3 regions of the Pseudomonas sp. M5A4_2d genome follow, and region 3 is predicted to be linked to each of the others. Evidence: predicted binding sites of a transcription regulator. Region 3 holds the regulator's gene; each other region holds the start of a gene.
The links. Region 3 encodes sigma-54, which starts transcription at its own class of promoters, with help from an activator protein. Its sites were predicted from a motif close to ANTGGCATNNANNTTGCTNT; they were not measured.
Positions count from the first base shown of each region.

Region 1: glnK (P-II family nitrogen regulator) is a predicted target of sigma-54. The motif match lies at 3,480-3,499, and genes of this name have one in related genera.
Region 2: flgB (flagellar basal body rod protein FlgB) is a predicted target of sigma-54. The motif match lies at 4,165-4,184, and genes of this name have one in related genera.

Region 1 covers NZ_JBKEZW010000002.1:433,119-438,589, reverse strand. Annotated here, with positions in the region: gene ACLBW8_RS09040 (ABC transporter six-transmembrane domain-containing protein) at 1-612, opposite strand, end outside; gene ACLBW8_RS09035 (TetR/AcrR family transcriptional regulator) at 725-1,309, shown strand; gene ACLBW8_RS09030 (YifB family Mg chelatase-like AAA ATPase) at 1,306-2,802, opposite strand; gene ACLBW8_RS09025 (accessory factor UbiK family protein) at 3,026-3,286, opposite strand; gene glnK (P-II family nitrogen regulator) at 3,708-4,046, shown strand; gene ACLBW8_RS09015 (ammonium transporter) at 4,082-5,422, shown strand.
Region 2 covers NZ_JBKEZW010000001.1:69,287-74,757, reverse strand. Annotated here, with positions in the region: gene ACLBW8_RS00365 (hypothetical protein) at 1-973, opposite strand, end outside; gene flgE (flagellar hook protein FlgE) at 1,170-2,480, opposite strand; gene flgD (flagellar hook assembly protein FlgD) at 2,512-3,243, opposite strand; gene flgC (flagellar basal body rod protein FlgC) at 3,260-3,712, opposite strand; gene flgB (flagellar basal body rod protein FlgB) at 3,716-4,123, opposite strand; gene ACLBW8_RS00340 (hypothetical protein) at 4,456-5,229, shown strand; gene cheR (protein-glutamate O-methyltransferase CheR) at 5,321-5,471, opposite strand, start outside.
Region 3 covers NZ_JBKEZW010000007.1:137,881-143,351, reverse strand. Annotated here, with positions in the region: gene rapZ (RNase adapter RapZ) at 1-767, opposite strand, end outside; gene ptsN (PTS IIA-like nitrogen regulatory protein PtsN) at 770-1,234, opposite strand; gene hpf (ribosome hibernation-promoting factor, HPF/YfiA family) at 1,247-1,552, opposite strand; gene ACLBW8_RS17690 (RNA polymerase factor sigma-54) at 1,628-3,121, opposite strand; gene lptB (LPS export ABC transporter ATP-binding protein) at 3,306-4,031, opposite strand; gene lptA (lipopolysaccharide transport periplasmic protein LptA) at 4,031-4,606, opposite strand; gene lptC (LPS export ABC transporter periplasmic protein LptC) at 4,593-5,165, opposite strand; gene ACLBW8_RS17670 (KdsC family phosphatase) at 5,174-5,471, opposite strand, start outside.

The sequences.
Region 1 (5,471 bases), on a different contig from region 3:
CACCAAACCGATTTCCTTCTCCAGGCGGTCATTCAAGCGCTCATGCAGCTGCTGATTGCGCCGGGCGAAGCGTGGCAGCAAGGTGGTGCACAACAGCAGTGCCCCCAGACACGCCAGGCCGATCCACGGTTCGATCACCAGCAACATCACCGCCGCACCGACGATGGAGACCAGCGCCGTCGCGATGATCGGCACGTGTTTTTCGAAGAAGTCGACAAAATCCCGTGCCAATACCACCCGCGCCGCTGCCCTTGACGTGCTGTGATTTTGCAGGCGCTGGTTGAGAATGACCGGCACCGCGAGGTCAGCGTAGATCCGCGTGAAGGTGCGGGTGTCCAACGCGCGGCGCGCCGCCCCGACCACCCAAAACATCAAGACCACGGCGGCGTAAAACAACGCACTGCCGGCATCGCCGCGGATGATCGAGTCCACTGCAAACCCTGCAAATAGCGGGTAGGCCAGCAGTAGCGCGTTCTCCAGTGCAACCAGCGACAGCGTGCAAAACAACTTGCCAGGGTAGGCCCGGGCAATTGCTTTGAGGGTCTGGCTGGCGGACTGTTGGCCAATTTTCTTGCTTTCTTCGATCAGAATTTGCGGAGTGACGGATGACATAGGTGCACCAATGGGGTGATAGACGCTATTATTGAGCGACTGCTCAAGTATCCTTGAGCGATCGCTCAAAAAGCAAGCGCCACCCATCTACCGGCGCCCGAAGGAATTGTCCATGTCGCGTATCGACCGTAAAGACCAAATCATCGCCGCCGCCCTGGAGCTGTTTCGCAGCAAGGGGTTTGCCGATGTGTCCACCCGCGACCTGGCCGAGCATGCCGGCCTGTCCCGCAGCCACGTCTACCACTACTTCAGCGACTGGAATGAGCTGCGCCGCGAAGCCTTTGTGCGTTTTGCCAATGAACAATTGGATGAGGTCCGCGCCCCGCTGGCGGGCGTGCCGCCGCTTGAGGCGCTGGTCGGGTTCTTGCGCGATTGCCTGCCGTGCACCGCCGACGCTGGCTGGGCGCTGTGGCTGGATGCGTGGGACGAGGCGATGCATGACCCGCAGATGGCTCAGGCCTATCTGGTGATCAATGCTCAATGGCAAGGCATGCTTGCCGAAGTGATCGAGCAAGGTGTCGCTGAAGGCGTTTTTCGCTGTGATTCGCCCCAACGCGCTGCCCGGCAGATCTTTGCCTTGGCGATGGGCTATGCCGATGACCTGATGCTTAAGCCATCCACCGAATCGGCCGAAGCGGTGCTGGATGAGGTGATGGAAGTGGCGAGGCTGCTATTGGATTTCCCCAAGGCGCATTAGCCAACTGCCGCAGGGCGGTACTGCAGCGCCTCCGCCAAATGATGGCGGGCGATGTGCTCTACCTGTTCAAGGTCGGCCAGGGTCCGCGCCACCTTGAGCAACCGATGGGCTGCGCGCAGGGACAATGTCAGCCGTTCGCAGGCGCTTTCCAGCCAGCTCTCATCGGCTTTCGCCAGTCGACAGTGCTTGCGTAACCCTGGCAGGTCCAGAAAAGCATTGGCACAGCCTTGACGTCGTTGCTGGCGCTCGCGGGCCTCGGCAACCTCTGCTGACGCCTTCGCCGTGTTATCGCCGTCCTGTTGGGTGGGGTTCAACGCGGTCGTTTCCCGGGCGACGGTTACGTGCAAGTCGATGCGGTCCAGCAATGGCCCGGAGAGTTTGTTGCGATAGCGCTGGATCTGCTCCGGCGTACAGCGGCAACGCCCGCTGGGGTCGCCCAGATAGCCGCAAGGGCAGGGGTTCATGGCGGCCACCAATTGAAAACGCGCGGGGAAACTCACCCGGTCACGGGCGCGGGAAATCACAATATGCCCCGACTCCAGTGGCTCGCGCAGCACCTCCAGCACTTTGCGATCAAACTCCGGCAACTCATCCAGAAACAGCACACCATGGTGGGCGAGGGTGATTTCCCCGGGTTGTGGTTTTGAACCCCCGCCCACCAGCGCCGGCCCGGAAGCGGAGTGGTGCGGCTGGCGAAACGGGCGGTGCGGCCAATGGCTCAGCGGCGCCGGGCTGACCACTGACTGAATCGCGGCGACTTCCAGGGCTTCCTGTTCACTCAGTGGCGGCAGCAGCCCAGGCAGCCGACTGGCGAGCAACGTCTTGCCGGTGCCGGGTGGCCCGCTGAACAGCAGGTTATGCGCGCCCGCCGCCGCGATCAGCAAAGCGCGCTTGGCTGCCAGTTGCCCCTGCACTTCGCTCAGGTCCGGATAGGGTTTGTTCAGGTACAGCAGCCCGTCGGACTTATAGGGCTCAATCGGCACATGCCCGTTCAGGTGCGCCACCACCTGTAGCAGGTGGTCTACCGCAATCACCTTCAACCCCGACGCCAGGCACGCTTCCTCGGCATTGGCCCGAGGCACTATCACGGTGCGCCCGGCCTTGCGCGCCGCCAGCGCGGCGGGCAGCACGCCTTTGACCGCGCGCACCTCACCGGACAGCGCCAACTCCCCCAGGCACTCCACGTCGTCCAGCATCAACGCCGGCACTTGCATGCTGGCCGCCAGAATCCCCAGGGCAATCGCCAAATCAAAACGCCCGCCGTCCTTGGGCAGGTCGGCAGGCGCGAGGTTGAGGGTGATGCGGCGGGCCGGGTATTGCAGCGCTGAGTTAAGGATGGCGCTGCGCACGCGGTCCTTGCTTTCCTTGACGGCAGTTTCCGGCAGGCCTACCAGCGTCAGGGAGGGCAGGCCGTTGGCCATATGCACTTCAACGCTGACGGCAGGGGCTTCGACGCCAATCTGGGCGCGGCTGTGGACGATGGCGAGGGACATGCTCGTTCCTTGAAGAGAGGGCCGCTTCCTGCGGTTTTTCAAGGGTAGACGAGGGGGTGGAGAGCGAGGCGGGAGAGGTTTTACAGAACGTATCCGAGGAGTAGCGCAATACCAATGTGGGAGCGGACTTGCTCGCGAATACGGTGGGTCAGTCAGCATCTATGAATCTGACAGACCGCATTCGCGAGCAAGCCCGCTCCCACAGTTGACTGAGTTGTGACAGTTACTCAGCAGTGGGTGCGAGCCGCGCTTCCAACTCCGCCACCTTCGCCTCCAGGCTCTCCAGCCGCGCACGGGTGCGGGCCAGTACGACCATCTGGCTATCAAACTCTTCCCGGCTCACCAGGTCGAGCTTGCTGAAGCCGCTTTGCAGCAACGCTTTGAACTGGCTTTCGATTTCGTTGCGGGGCAGCGGGGTGTCGCCGCTGAACAGGCGAGAGGCGTGGCCGCTCAGGGCGTCGAGGAGGTCTTTGGGCGCGAGCATGGGAAATATTCCGGAAAACTGTTGGCGGGCAGTGTATCACGCAGCGTCTATAGTCCTTTCACGGCCACAGACGCACGCTTTTCGCGCAGGGGGCCGGGCGGCTACGCACTGTTTTTGTGCGCATTGGCGTCGCCATACAGCCCCGCAGGTGGGCATAAGTGGGCAACGGACTGATTTCAGTGGTTTTTACGGAGCTGGCAAGCTTTCTGCTTAGACGATCATGACCCATGCACTGATGCAGTCGCTGTGACGAATGCAGTGCGCCGACGGATCAGGGGTACAGGTTTCGTCACCAGTGGTTCGCTGGCGTCGCAACGGCAAATGCCGAGGCGACGACGCGTTACAAAGCCAGGCACTGCGCTTAGACTTGAGACGGGTTTGTTTTCCTGGGGCAAGTCCACCAATTCGGGAGAGAGTTTTCATGAAGCTAGTCACTGCCATCATCAAGCCGTTCAAGTTGGACGATGTACGCGAGTCGTTGTCCGAGATCGGCGTGCAGGGCATTACCGTTACTGAGGTCAAGGGCTTCGGTCGGCAGAAGGGTCATACCGAGCTGTATCGTGGCGCGGAATACGTGGTCGATTTTCTGCCGAAGGTGAAGATTGATGTCGCCATTGACGACAAGGATCTTGACCGGGTCATCGAGGCGATAACCAAGGCGGCCAACACCGGCAAGATCGGTGACGGCAAGATCTTCGTGGTCAATCTGGAACAGGCTATTCGCATCCGTACCGGCGAAACCGATACCGACGCAATCTAAGCCGCCAAACCCCCAACGCCCCAGGAGAAAACAATATGACTCTGCGTAAATTCGCAGGGCTAGGAGCCCTGTTGTCCCTCGTAATGCCGGCCTTGGCATTGGCGGCGGACCCAGTCCCTGCTCCAGTCCTCAATTCCGGCGACACGGCGTGGATGCTCACGTCCACCGCGCTGGTGCTGTTCATGACCATTCCAGGCCTGGCGCTGTTCTACGGCGGCATGGTTCGCTCCAAAAACATTCTTTCCGTGATGATGCAGTGCTTCGCCATCACCGGTTTGATCACTATCTTGTGGTTCGTTTACGGCTACAGCATGGCGTTCGACACCACCGGTATGGAAGCAGGCGTCGTCAACCTCAACTCGTTCGTGGGCGGCCTGTCCAAACTGTTCCTGTCGGGTGTGACTCCGGCGAGCATTACCGGCCCTGCGGCGCTGTTCCCTGAGGCGGTGTTTGTCACCTTCCAGATGACGTTCGCCATCATTACGCCTGCGCTGATCGTCGGTGCTTTCGCTGAGCGTATGAAGTTCTCCGCGATGCTGATTTTCATGGGCGTCTGGTTCACCCTGGTCTACGCACCGATTGCCCACATGGTGTGGGGCGGTCCGGGTTCGTTGCTGGGCGACTGGGGCGTGCTGGACTTCGCGGGCGGCACTGTGGTGCACATCAACGCCGGTGTGGCTGGCTTGGTGGCGTGCCTGGTACTCGGCAAGCGTAAAGGCTTCCCGACCACGCCAATGGCACCTCACAACCTCGGTTATACCCTGGTGGGTGCAGCCATGTTGTGGGTTGGCTGGTTCGGCTTCAACGCAGGTTCCGCCGCTGCGGCCAACGGCACTGCCGGTATGGCGATGCTGGTCACCCAGATTGCTACCGCGGCTGCGGCGCTGGGCTGGATGTTCGCCGAGTGGGTCACCCACGGTAAGCCAAGTGCACTGGGCATCGCCTCGGGTGTAGTGGCCGGCTTGGTTGCAATCACCCCGGCTGCCGGCACCGTGGGCCCGATGGGCGCCCTGGTCATCGGCCTGGCGGCAGGCGTGGTGTGCTTCTTCTGCGCGACTACCCTGAAACGCAAACTGGGTTACGACGACTCCCTGGACGCCTTCGGCGTGCACGGTATCGGCGGTATCCTCGGCGCGATCCTCACCGGCGTATTCGCTGCCCCTTCGCTGGGCGGCTTCAACGCGGCGACCACTGACATCGCGGCGCAAGTCTGGATCCAGTGCAAAGGCGTCGGCTTCACCGTGATCTACACGGCCATCGTGACCTTCATTATCCTCAAGGTACTGGATGCGGTCATGGGCCTGCGGGTCACCGACGAAGAAGAGGCTGTCGGCCTCGATCTGGCGCAACACAACGAACGCGGTTACAACTTGTAAGTACGCGAAAAAAAGATGCCCGGCTTGCCGGGCATTTTTTTGCCTGGCG
Region 2 (5,471 bases), on a different contig from region 3:
CGCTCGTCGTCTGCCGGTACAGGCCTTTGAGGCCCAGACGATCCAGCCCCTCATTGGCGTGTTCACCGTCGTTCAAGCTCACCAACGCATCCATGTAGCTTCGGCGAGCGTTATGATCGTTACAGTAACCTTGCCCGTTATTACCTTCCATATGAGCCCGCATGGCGCTGGCGGCGTACATGAAGTTGGCGTCGGTCATCACGGCCGGATCGTCCCCCATGAACCGAGCCTGTTGTGCCGCCTGCTGTAATTGCCCCTTGCTCAAATGGAGCTGAAACCCGTCCCGCATCTGCACGTCATAGCCATCGCCTGACGCTTTCACGTCCTTGAAAACATCGGTGGGCTTCTGGCCGAACTTCATCATTGCGCTCTTTATGGCTGAAACAGTGACGCAGTTTCCGTCCGGCCCCTGTTTGAAACCACTCCAGATATTGCCGGTTTCTCTGCCCATACCCGGTTTTTTTGCAGGATTGCTATTGTCAGGCTTGTAGTCAGTGAAATTAGCCCCTTTGGTAAACGGCTTGTTACTCATGGACTCTACGGAGCCAAAATTCTCCGGGTTAACTCTACCGCCGCCACCACCGCCACCACCGCCCGGCGATGGTTTTGGAGAAGGCGCCGGAGACGGAATCGCCTCTTCCGGAAAAAGATCCGGAAACAGCCTCTTCATCCGCGTGAGCCAATCCTCAAATATTTCTTTTTTCAGCTGCTCGAGGATTTCTTTGAATTTTTCATCTCCGAGCGCTTTCCGCTGTTCATTCAGCTTGTCTCGCAGATCCTTGACGGTCTGGCTCTTGGACGTTTTCTCGGCATCATCAAGCTCTCTGAGAAGCTTACCGACAACATCCTTATTGGCATCTACGTCGTCCTTTTTGTCCTCAGAGCGGCTTACGCCCCCCAGGTGCTGCCCTGCCCCACCCACGTCATAACGCACACCCCCAGCCCCATGGCCGGGCACCGATGAATTCCACATACCAAGCCCCTTTTAACGACAGGATCCAACGCCTTTCGGCTTGATATGTGGAAAGAACGGTGTAGTCAGTTCCAATCAGCGCGTGTCATCTCTCGAACGGGCAGGTGGTGGGAAAAGGGCTAAATGCCAAATGACAGGCAAAAAAAACCCCTCGGCTGAGGGGCTTTCGCTTCGCTTGCGCGTCAGGGCTACAGCATCAGGTCATCTGAATGATGGTCTGCATGATGGTGCTCTGGGTGGAGATCGTCTTGGCGTTCGCCTGGTAGTTGCTCTGGGCCTTGATCAGGTCCACCAGCTCGTTGGTCAGGTTGACGTTGGAGTTCTCCAGCGATTTGGACACGATCGAACCCAGCGTACCGGCTTGCGGGGTGTCGTAACCCGGCTGGCCCGACGCGAAGGTTTCTTTCCAGGCCGTGCCGCCAGCCGGCTGCAGGCCCTGCTCGTTGTTGAAGCTGGCCAGGGAAAGCTGGCCGATGGCCTTGCTCTGCTGGTTGCTGAAGGTGGCGAACAGCACGCCGTTACCGTCAATGCTCAGGCCGGTGATCTGGCCGGTGGCGTAGCCATCGGTGACCGGCGGGTTGCGGTATGTGGCCGAGTTGTACTGGGTAATGTTGGCCATGTTAATGGCAATCCCGCCAGGGTTGGCGTTCGCACCGTTTTTGGTCCATACGCCGTTGGTCACGGTGCCCGGCACCCAACCGGTCAGCTGCAAGGTGGTGCTGGACGTAGTACCGGTGATAATCCCGGTGAGTTTGCCGGAACCGTCGAAGCTCAATGTCGATGCAACCGGAGGCGTCGAACCCGTGCCGGTAGGCGCCGAACCGTCAGGGTTACGACCATCGATCAGGGTGTAGGACTTCCAGGTGTTGGAATCCGTTTTGACCACGTACTGCACCATTGGGTGGGCGTTACCCTGGGTGTCATACAAAGTGGTGTTGTACTGGGTGCTGAAGGTGGTGGAATCGGTCGGATCAAACGGCTTGACCGTCTGGTCGATCACCGGCGACGAGGAATTCAGGTTACTGGTGGAATCCACCTTGCTGGAAGCCTTCGGCGGCAGGTTCGACAGGTTCAATTGCAGGTCGGTCAGCGCGCCTTTGACGATGTTGCCATCGCCGTCCGCCGCGTAGCCTTGCAGGCGCGAGGTGCCGGTGTTGTTGGTGATGTAGCCGTCTTTATCCGAGTGGAAGGCACCGTTGCGGGTGTATTCCAGCGAACCGTCGCTGCCCTTCTGCACAAAGAACCCGCCGCCCTGGATCGCCATGTCCAGCAGACCGCCGGTGTTGTTGACGTCGCCCTGGGTGAACTGCTGTGACACTGCCGCCAGGTTCACACCGCTGCCGACACTGTTCTGGCCGGTGCCCAGCTTGGACGCCGCGTAAATGTCCGAAAATTCCGCGCGGGACGATTTGAAACCGGTGGTCGCAACGTTGGCAATGTTGTTGCCGGTTACGTCCAGTTGTTTGTTGGCCGCATAGAGGCCGCTAAGGCCGATGTTAAAAGACATGTTTCTCTCCCTCTGCCGTATTTAGGCGGCTCTATGTACCGATAGTCTGGATTTGCGACAGCTTGACGCTGCCCATACCGCCTGCAAGGTTCAGCAGCATTTCGCCGCCGGTCTTGCTCAACGTCACGCTGGTCACCGTTGCCGGCAGCGACGTTAGCAGGGCAACCGCGTCGCCCTTGTCATTCTTGGTGCTGGCCGCGAAGGTGTAAGTCCCGGCTGGCGCGACCTCACCGTTGTCGTTCTTGCCGTCCCAGATAAAACTGGAATCGCCGGCGCTTTGGGCGCCCATGTCGATAGTGCGCACCGCATTGCCGTCCTTGTCGGTGATCTTGACGGAGACGTTGCCTGTCGCCGCCGTCACCGCCACCGAGCCGGTCATGCTCTTGCTGGTATCCACCATGGCCGTGTTGGTCTGGGTGATGATCGAACGCCCGACCAGCGACGACGCCTGCAGCGCTTGCGAAGAGCTGAAGTTGCTGGAGATCGCATTCACCGAGTCGTTCAGGGTGTTAATGCCTTCCAGGCTGCTGAACTGCGCCAGCTGCGCCACGAACGCACCGTTATCCTGAGGCGACAGCGGGTTCTGGTTTTTCAGCTGGGTCACCAGCAGTTGCAGGAACGCATCCTTGCCCAGCGCCTGGTTACCCGTGGCCGCCGAGGCAGCCGAGCTGAGGCTGCTGTTGTCCGTCGCGGTCTTGACCTTGGTGTTGAACAGGTCCTGAACCGCCGTGTTGGGTGTAGAAGTGGTATCAACGATGGCCATTATTTGGCGCCCCTTATCACTGACCCAGGGTCAGGACCTTCTGCATCATGGTTTTGGCGGTGTTCATCATTTCCGCGTTGGTCTGGAACGAGCGGCTGGCGGAAATCATATCGGCCATTTCCTCGACCACGTTGACGTTGGGGTAGTACACGTACCCCTTTTCGTTCGCGGCAGGGTGGTTAGGCTCGTAACGGGCTTCCAGGTTGCTCTGGTCTTCGACCACACCGAGTACCTGTACGCCCTGGCCTGCGGCATCCTGATTCTGGAACAGCGAATCGCCGCTACCGCTCTGGCTACCTTGGCCGCCCTGGAACATGGTGGCGAACACCGGGTGACGGGCGCGGTAAGTCTGATCAATGCTCGAAGACACGGTCTCGGCGTTGGCGATGTTACTGGCGACGGTGTTCAAACGCGTGGTCTGCGCGCTCATGCCACTGCCGGCAATATTGAAAACACTGGCTAGGGACATGGCTTACTCTCCACGCAGGGCTGACATCAGCCCTTTGAATTTGCTGTTGAGCAGGGTGAAGCTGGCCTGGAAGTTCACCGAGTTCTCGGCGTAGGCCGATTGCTCAAGTTGGGCATCGACGGTGTTCTGATCGATCGACGGTTGCATCGGCGTGCGATACAGCAACGACTCGTCACCATTGCCCAGGCCTTGCGCTTCAATATGACGGCTGTTGGTCATGTTCAAGGCAAAGGTGCCGTTCTTGGTCTTGTCCTGCTGTGCAGCGAGCACAGCGGAGAAGTCCAGGTCCCGAGCCTTGTAGTTCGGGGTATCGGCGTTGGCAATGTTGTTGGCCAGGACTTCAGCACGCTGGGCGCGGAAGCCCAGGGCTTGTTCGTGGATACCGAGCGCTTTATCGAAGCTGATGCTCATGGCGGAAACCCTTAGGCTGACCTGCTTTTCGTATCTGGGTTATAGCAAGGCGCATGCCAATTCGTTCAAAGCCCGTAATTCAAGGGTTTGCGAGGGGAGCGCCTGCGGCATTGCCAGAAAAGCGGCAACGAACTTCCGCGTGGCGCCAGGAAAGCGGCAACCGGGTTTGCCGCTTTTACGCAGTGGCGGCAAACGAGCATAAACACGGTGAGCCCGTTACCGGAAGTTCTTACCGTCCGTCTGCACTGTCATTTCTAACAGTTGTGAAGCACCGCTTCTTCGAAGCCTTATTGGAGCGGAAATCACTTCACTCAAGGCAGAGGCTCACAACGATGAACGTACCGCCGCTCGGTTTCTCACTGCAAGATTCCGCACAGCCGATTCCAAACCTGAATACCAACCTGCTGGTTGGCAACTGCGCAGAAGTCAGCTGTAATTTCCCCCTGCTGCCCATGGACTTTGTAAATATAAACATGATCAGCAGCATCCTGGGCGGCGACCATAACCAAAGCTTTTCAATTGGCCAAGCCTCACCCTCTCTCACTGCCCTGATACCCCGAGACCGTGTTGAAGCCAATGAGGGCAACAGCGTGCGACTACGGCTGACCATCAGGCGTAACGGGGTCTCCACACCTGCAAATGACGCGACCGTGACCATCAACCGTCGCCCGGTTGTCACGCCGACGCCAGATACAGTCTGGGATTTCAACGACGGCACGCTCCAGGGCTGGGTGCCTCAAGGGAGCTACGTGGGATTACTACGTGTTATCAATAATGAAGTGGTCGCAAACTTGCCCAACAGTGTGCCGGGTGCCTCCCACATCATTACCCGCTCAGTGCCGGTGATCGCAGGGCGCACCTATAATTGCAGCTTCAACGCCCGAACAGACTTGCCCGCTGCCGACGGCTCACGCTTGTATATGACGATGAATGGCAAATCGATCGGCCGCGCGGCACCGCTCCTGCCAGGCTTCACGCTATTAGAAAGCGGGACGTTCATCGCGCCGATTACAGGCAGCGTGCATCTGGGTATTTTCAACGAAGCGGTACCCAGGGGTATTCATCAATTGGCCTTGGACACTATCAGCATCACGCTCATGCCCTGACTAAGGCCAACGAAGTAGCACCGATACGTTGCGCCAATAAAAAACGGGAGGCCTTTTTCGGGCCTCCCGTTTTTTATTGCTTAGACGCCAATCACTTGGCCTGGTAAATGATGCCGGGACTGCACTGCACCATCTGGTAATGATCCGGCAGGCCGTTCAACGCCTCCGACGCACCGAGGAACAGGTAACCGCCGCGCTTGAGCGTGCCGTGAATACGCAGCAGGATGTCCTTCTTCACCTCG
Region 3 (5,471 bases):
TGGCCTCCGGTGCAGCCGATGGCAATGGTGACATAGGCCCGATTGCTTGCCGCAAAGCGCGGCAACCATTTGAGCAGGTAGCTGGAGATGTCATGGAACATCTCCTCGACATCCGGCTGTGCAGCCAGGTACTCGGCCACTGGTTGATCAAGGCCTGACTGATCACGCAACTCCGGCTTCCAGTAAGGATTGGGCAGGCAGCGCACATCAAACACCAGGTCGGCATCCACAGGCATCCCACGCTTGAAGCCAAATGACTCGACCAGAAACGCGGTGCCAGGCTCCGGCTGATTCAACAAACGCAGCTTGATCGCATCACGCAATTGATACAGGTTCAGGCCGGTGGTGTTGATCTTGAGATCGGCGAGGTCAATGATCGGTCCCAGCAGTGTGGTCTCGTCCTCGATGGCTTCGGCCAGCGAGCGGTGAGGGCTGCTGAGGGGGTGGCGTCGACGGGTTTCGGAAAAGCGCTTGAGCAGCGTCTCCTCATCGGCGTCCAGGTACAGCACATCGCAATTAATATGCTTGGCGCGTACTTCCTCAAGCAATTGCGGGAAGCGCTGAAGATGGCTGGGCAGGTTTCGGGCGTCAATCGAGACGGCAACCAGAGGCTGCGCCAGTTCGGTGTGGATCAGTGCACGTTCCGCCAACTCGGGCAGCAAACCGGCGGGCAGGTTGTCGATGCAATAAAATCCGTTGTCCTCAAGGACGTTGAGGGCGGTGCTTTTACCCGAGCCGGAGCGGCCGCTGACGATGATCAAACGCATGATTACTGCCCGTTTTGTTCATCCAGGACAACCTGATAGAGCGCCTCATTGCTGTTGGCACTGCGCAGTTTGTCGCGTACTTCCTTGCGGTCGAGCATGCTGGCGATTTGCCGGAGCAGTTCCAGGTGCGCATCGGTGGCGGCTTGCGGGACCAGCAGGACGAACAGCAGGTCGACCGGGGCGCCGTCGATGGCGTCGAAATCAATAGGTTTTTCCATGTGCAGCAGGGCGCTGACTGGAGACTCACAGCCTTGCAGGCGGCAATGGGGAATGGCGATGCCGTTTCCAAAACCGGTTGAACCCAGTTTTTCACGGGCAATCAGCGCCTCATAGACAACTTGCTCATCCAGTTCAGGCACTTCGTGGCTGATCAGCTTGGCAATTTGTTCGAGGGCTTTCTTTTTACTGCCGCCCGGCACGTTCACCAGTGAACGGCCGGGGGTCAGGATGGTTTCAAGTCGAATCATGGGTGGGGAGTGTTAGCGGCCAGTGCCTTGAAGAAGGCTCTGCTGCTTTTCCTTATGCTTTTTAAGTTGGCGGTCAAGCTTGTCAGTCAAGGCATCGATCGATGCATACATGTCTTCATGCTCGGCATTGGCGACCACTTCGCCACCGGGTATCTGCAAGGTCGCTTCAATTTTCTGCTGAAGCTTATCGACCTTCATGATGACCTGCACATTGGTGATCTTGTCGAAATGACCCTCGAGTCGTTTCAGCTTCTGCTCGACATATTCGCGCAATGGAGGGGTGACTTCTACATGGTGTCCACTGATGTTGACTTGCATACAGCTTCTCCTTCGTTGCCAGTGCATAAAGCGACAGGCAAAAGCGCCTGCCACTGGAACGCTATGGCCCGCCCGTCACATCAAACGCTTACGCTCGCTGGAAGGCGCGATCCCGAGGGACTCGCGGTACTTGGCGACGGTTCGACGGGCGACCTGAATGCCTTGTGCCTCCAGTAAACCAGCGATCTTGCTGTCACTCAACGGCTTTTTCTGATTTTCCGCGGCAACCAGTTTTTTGATGATCGCGCGGATCGCCGTGGACGAGCATTCGCCGCCTTCGGAGGTGCTTACGTGGCTGGAGAAAAAGTATTTCAGCTCATAAATACCCCGTGGGGTATGCATGAATTTCTGTGTGGTCACCCTGGAAATTGTCGATTCATGCATGCCTACCGCTTCGGCGATATCGTGCAGGACCAGGGGTTTCATGGCCTCGTCGCCGTATTCCAGGAAGCCGCGTTGATGCTCGACGATCTGAGTAGCCACTTTCATCAGGGTTTCGTTGCGGCTTTGCAGGCTCTTGATGAACCAGCGCGCTTCCTGCAACTGGTTGCGCATAAAGGTGTTATCGGCGCTGGTATCGGCACGGCGCACAAAACCTGCGTATTGCGGGTTGACCCGCAGACGAGGCACCGACTCCTGGTTCAGCTCTACCAGCCAACGTTCGTTGTCTTTGCGCACGATCACATCGGGAACGACATATTCGGCTTCGCTGGACTCGATCTGCGAGCCCGGGCGAGGGTTAAGGCTCTGCACCAGCTCGATGACCTGGCGCAGGTCGTCTTCCTTGAGCTTCATACGGCGCATCAACTGGCTGTAGTCGCGGCTGCCCAGCAGGTCGATGTAGTCGGTGACCAGGCGCTGGGCTTCGGCGAGCCACGGGGTCTTGGCAGGCAGTTGGCGCAGTTGCAGCAACAGGCACTCACTCAGCGTGCGCGCGCCGATACCGGCGGGTTCGAACTGCTGGATGCGGTGCAGGACGGCTTCGATTTCGTCCAGTTCGATGTCCAGTTCCGGATCGAAAGCCTCAAGGATCTCTTCGAGAGTCTCGTCCAGATAACCCTGGTTATTGATGCAGTCGATCAGGGTCACGGCGATCAGGCGATCGGTGTCGGACATCGGCGCCAGGTTCAATTGCCACAGCAAATGGCTCTGCAAGCTCTCGCCGACGGAGGTGCGGGTGGTGAAATCCCACTCGTCATCATCATTGCTGGGCAGGCTGCTGGCGCTGGTCTGATAAACGTCTTCCCAGGCGGTATCTACTGGAAGCTCGTTGGGAATGCGTTCGTTCCATTCGCCTTCCTCAAGGTTGTCCACCGTAGGGGCGGTTTCCTGATAGGAAGGTTCCTGCACGTCGGAATTGGGTTTTTGCTCGATGTTGTCGGCCAGCGGGTCTGCATTATCGAAGTCGTCGCCTTCTTCCTGGCGTTCGAGCATCGGATTGGACTCCAGGGCCTCCTGGATTTCCTGTTGCAGGTCCAGGGTCGACAATTGGAGCAGGCGGATGGCCTGTTGCAGCTGCGGTGTCATCGTCAGCTGCTGGCCCATTCTCAGGACTAGCGATGGTTTCATGGCAGGGGCTTAACACCTTATTCGCCGGCGCAATGCGCCATCCACGACAGGGCGCGTGAGCGCCAAACATAAGCAAATTATATGCCTGATGTCGGGGGCTTTGCCTAGAGCGCGGTAACAATAAAAAACCGGAGGTTTTTATTGACTCCCGCGCGCTTTGGCGAACGGCCAGACACCACAGTGCTTACAGGCGGAACTCGTGGCCCAGGTATACTTCCTTGACCAGTTCGTTGGCCAGGATGGTGGCGGAGTCGCCTTCGGCGATCAGCTGACCATCGTTGACGATATAAGCCGTTTCACAGATATCGAGGGTCTCACGGACGTTGTGGTCGGTGATCAATACACCGATACCCTTGGCCTTGAGATGATGGATGATCTGTTTGATGTCGCCGACCGAGATCGGGTCGACGCCGGCGAAGGGTTCATCCAGCAGGATGAATTTCGGCGCAGTGGCCAGGGCACGGGCGATTTCCACACGGCGACGCTCACCACCGGACAAGCTCATGCCGAGGTTGTCGCGAATGTGGTTGATGTGGAATTCCTGCAGCAGGCTTTCCAGCTCTTTGCGGCGGCCGTCACGGTCGAGTTCCTTGCGGGTCTCCAGGATCGCCATGATGTTGTCTGCTACCGACAGTTTGCGGAAGATCGACGCCTCTTGGGGAAGATAGCCGATACCTGCGCGCGCACGACCGTGCATCGGCTGGTTGCTTACGTCCAGGTCGTCGATCAATACACGGCCCTGATCCGCCTGGACCAGGCCAACAATCATGTAGAAGCACGTGGTCTTGCCGGCGCCGTTGGGGCCGAGCAAGCCAACGATCTGGCCGCTGTCGATCGATAAACTGACGTCGCGTACGACCTGACGGCTTTTATAAGCCTTGGCCAGATGCTGGGCTTTCAGGGTTGCCATTAGTTCGCCTTCTTCGCAGCGGGTTTGGGCGCAGGCTGGGCGGCGCCTTCTTTCTGCTTCGGCTGGATAACCATGTCGATGCGCGGCTTCGGAGTGCCGATCTTCGAGCCGGTAGCGCGACCCGCCTGGGCGATCTGCTTCACCGTGTCATAGGTGATTTTTTCACCGTCGGTGGTGTTGCCATCGCTGCTGACAACCCTGGCCTGGTCGATCAGGATGATGCGATTCTGCTGGGCGTGATACTGGATGGTCTTGCCATAGCCCTTGATCGGAGCCGGGTCCGTAGCCGCCTGCTTCTGTTCGAAGTAAGCCAGGTTGCCCACCGACGTCACCACATCAATGTCGCCAGCCGGCGTACGCGTGAGCGTCACCGTGTTGCCGGTGATTTTCATCGAGCCTTGGGTGATGATCACGGCGCCTGTGTAGGTCGCAACACCTTGCTTGTCATCCAACTGAGCGTCGTCAGCCTGGATGTGGATCGGTTGCTGGCTATCGTTCGGCAGAGCCCAGGCGCTCACGCTTCCCAGTGCTGCGCCCAGACCGAGCAAAATAGGGAGGGTTTTAACGAGCCTCATACTGTCCTCTTACGTTCGATAGCAGGTGTATCCTGCTTTCTTTCAAATACGCTTTCATTCCCTTGCCAGTCGATACACCGCCAGCGCCGTCGATTCTAACGTCTTGCTCGGTCTGCGCATATTGCTGTTGTGGGAAAACGGTCATGCGACTGCTGGTAATAATGGTGTCGCGCTTCTTCTCGTCAGTACGTGCAACACGTACCGAGTCGATCAGTTCCACCTGGGTACCGTCCGGGTTGACCTCGCCACGCTTGCTGGTGACGTGCCACGGAAACTCGGTGCCGCGGTAAAGGTTCATGTCCGGGTTGGTCAGCAAACTGACCTCCGAAGCCTTCAAATGCTCGACCTTGTCCGAAGTCATCTCATACTGCACCTTGCCGTCAGGCAGGAATTGCACGGAGTAGGCATTGGTCGCGTAATAGTCGACAGCGCCTTCGTCAACCTGTGCTACAGGCTTGTCGAGAAAGCGCTCCGGGCTGATATTCCAGTAGCCCACCGCCAGGAACAGCGCGGCGATGACCCCGAATAGCAGGAAGTTGCGAATCTTTTTGCTCAGCATAAAACGCTCTATAGGTAGGCGGCGTGGGCCGCTTCAAGACTGCCCTGGGCACGCAGGATCAATTCGCAGAACTCGCGGGCGGCACCCTCACCGCCACGTGCGGTAGTGATGCCATGGGCATGTTCGCGAACAAAAGCCGCCGCATTGGCGACGGCCATGCCCAGGCCCACCCGGCGAATGACCGGCAGGTCAGGCAGATCGTCGCCCAGATAGGCAACCTGCTCATAGCTTAGGTTGAGTTGGCCAAGAAGCTCGTCCAGAACCACCAGTTTATCCTCGCGGCCCTGATACAGGTAAGGAATCCCC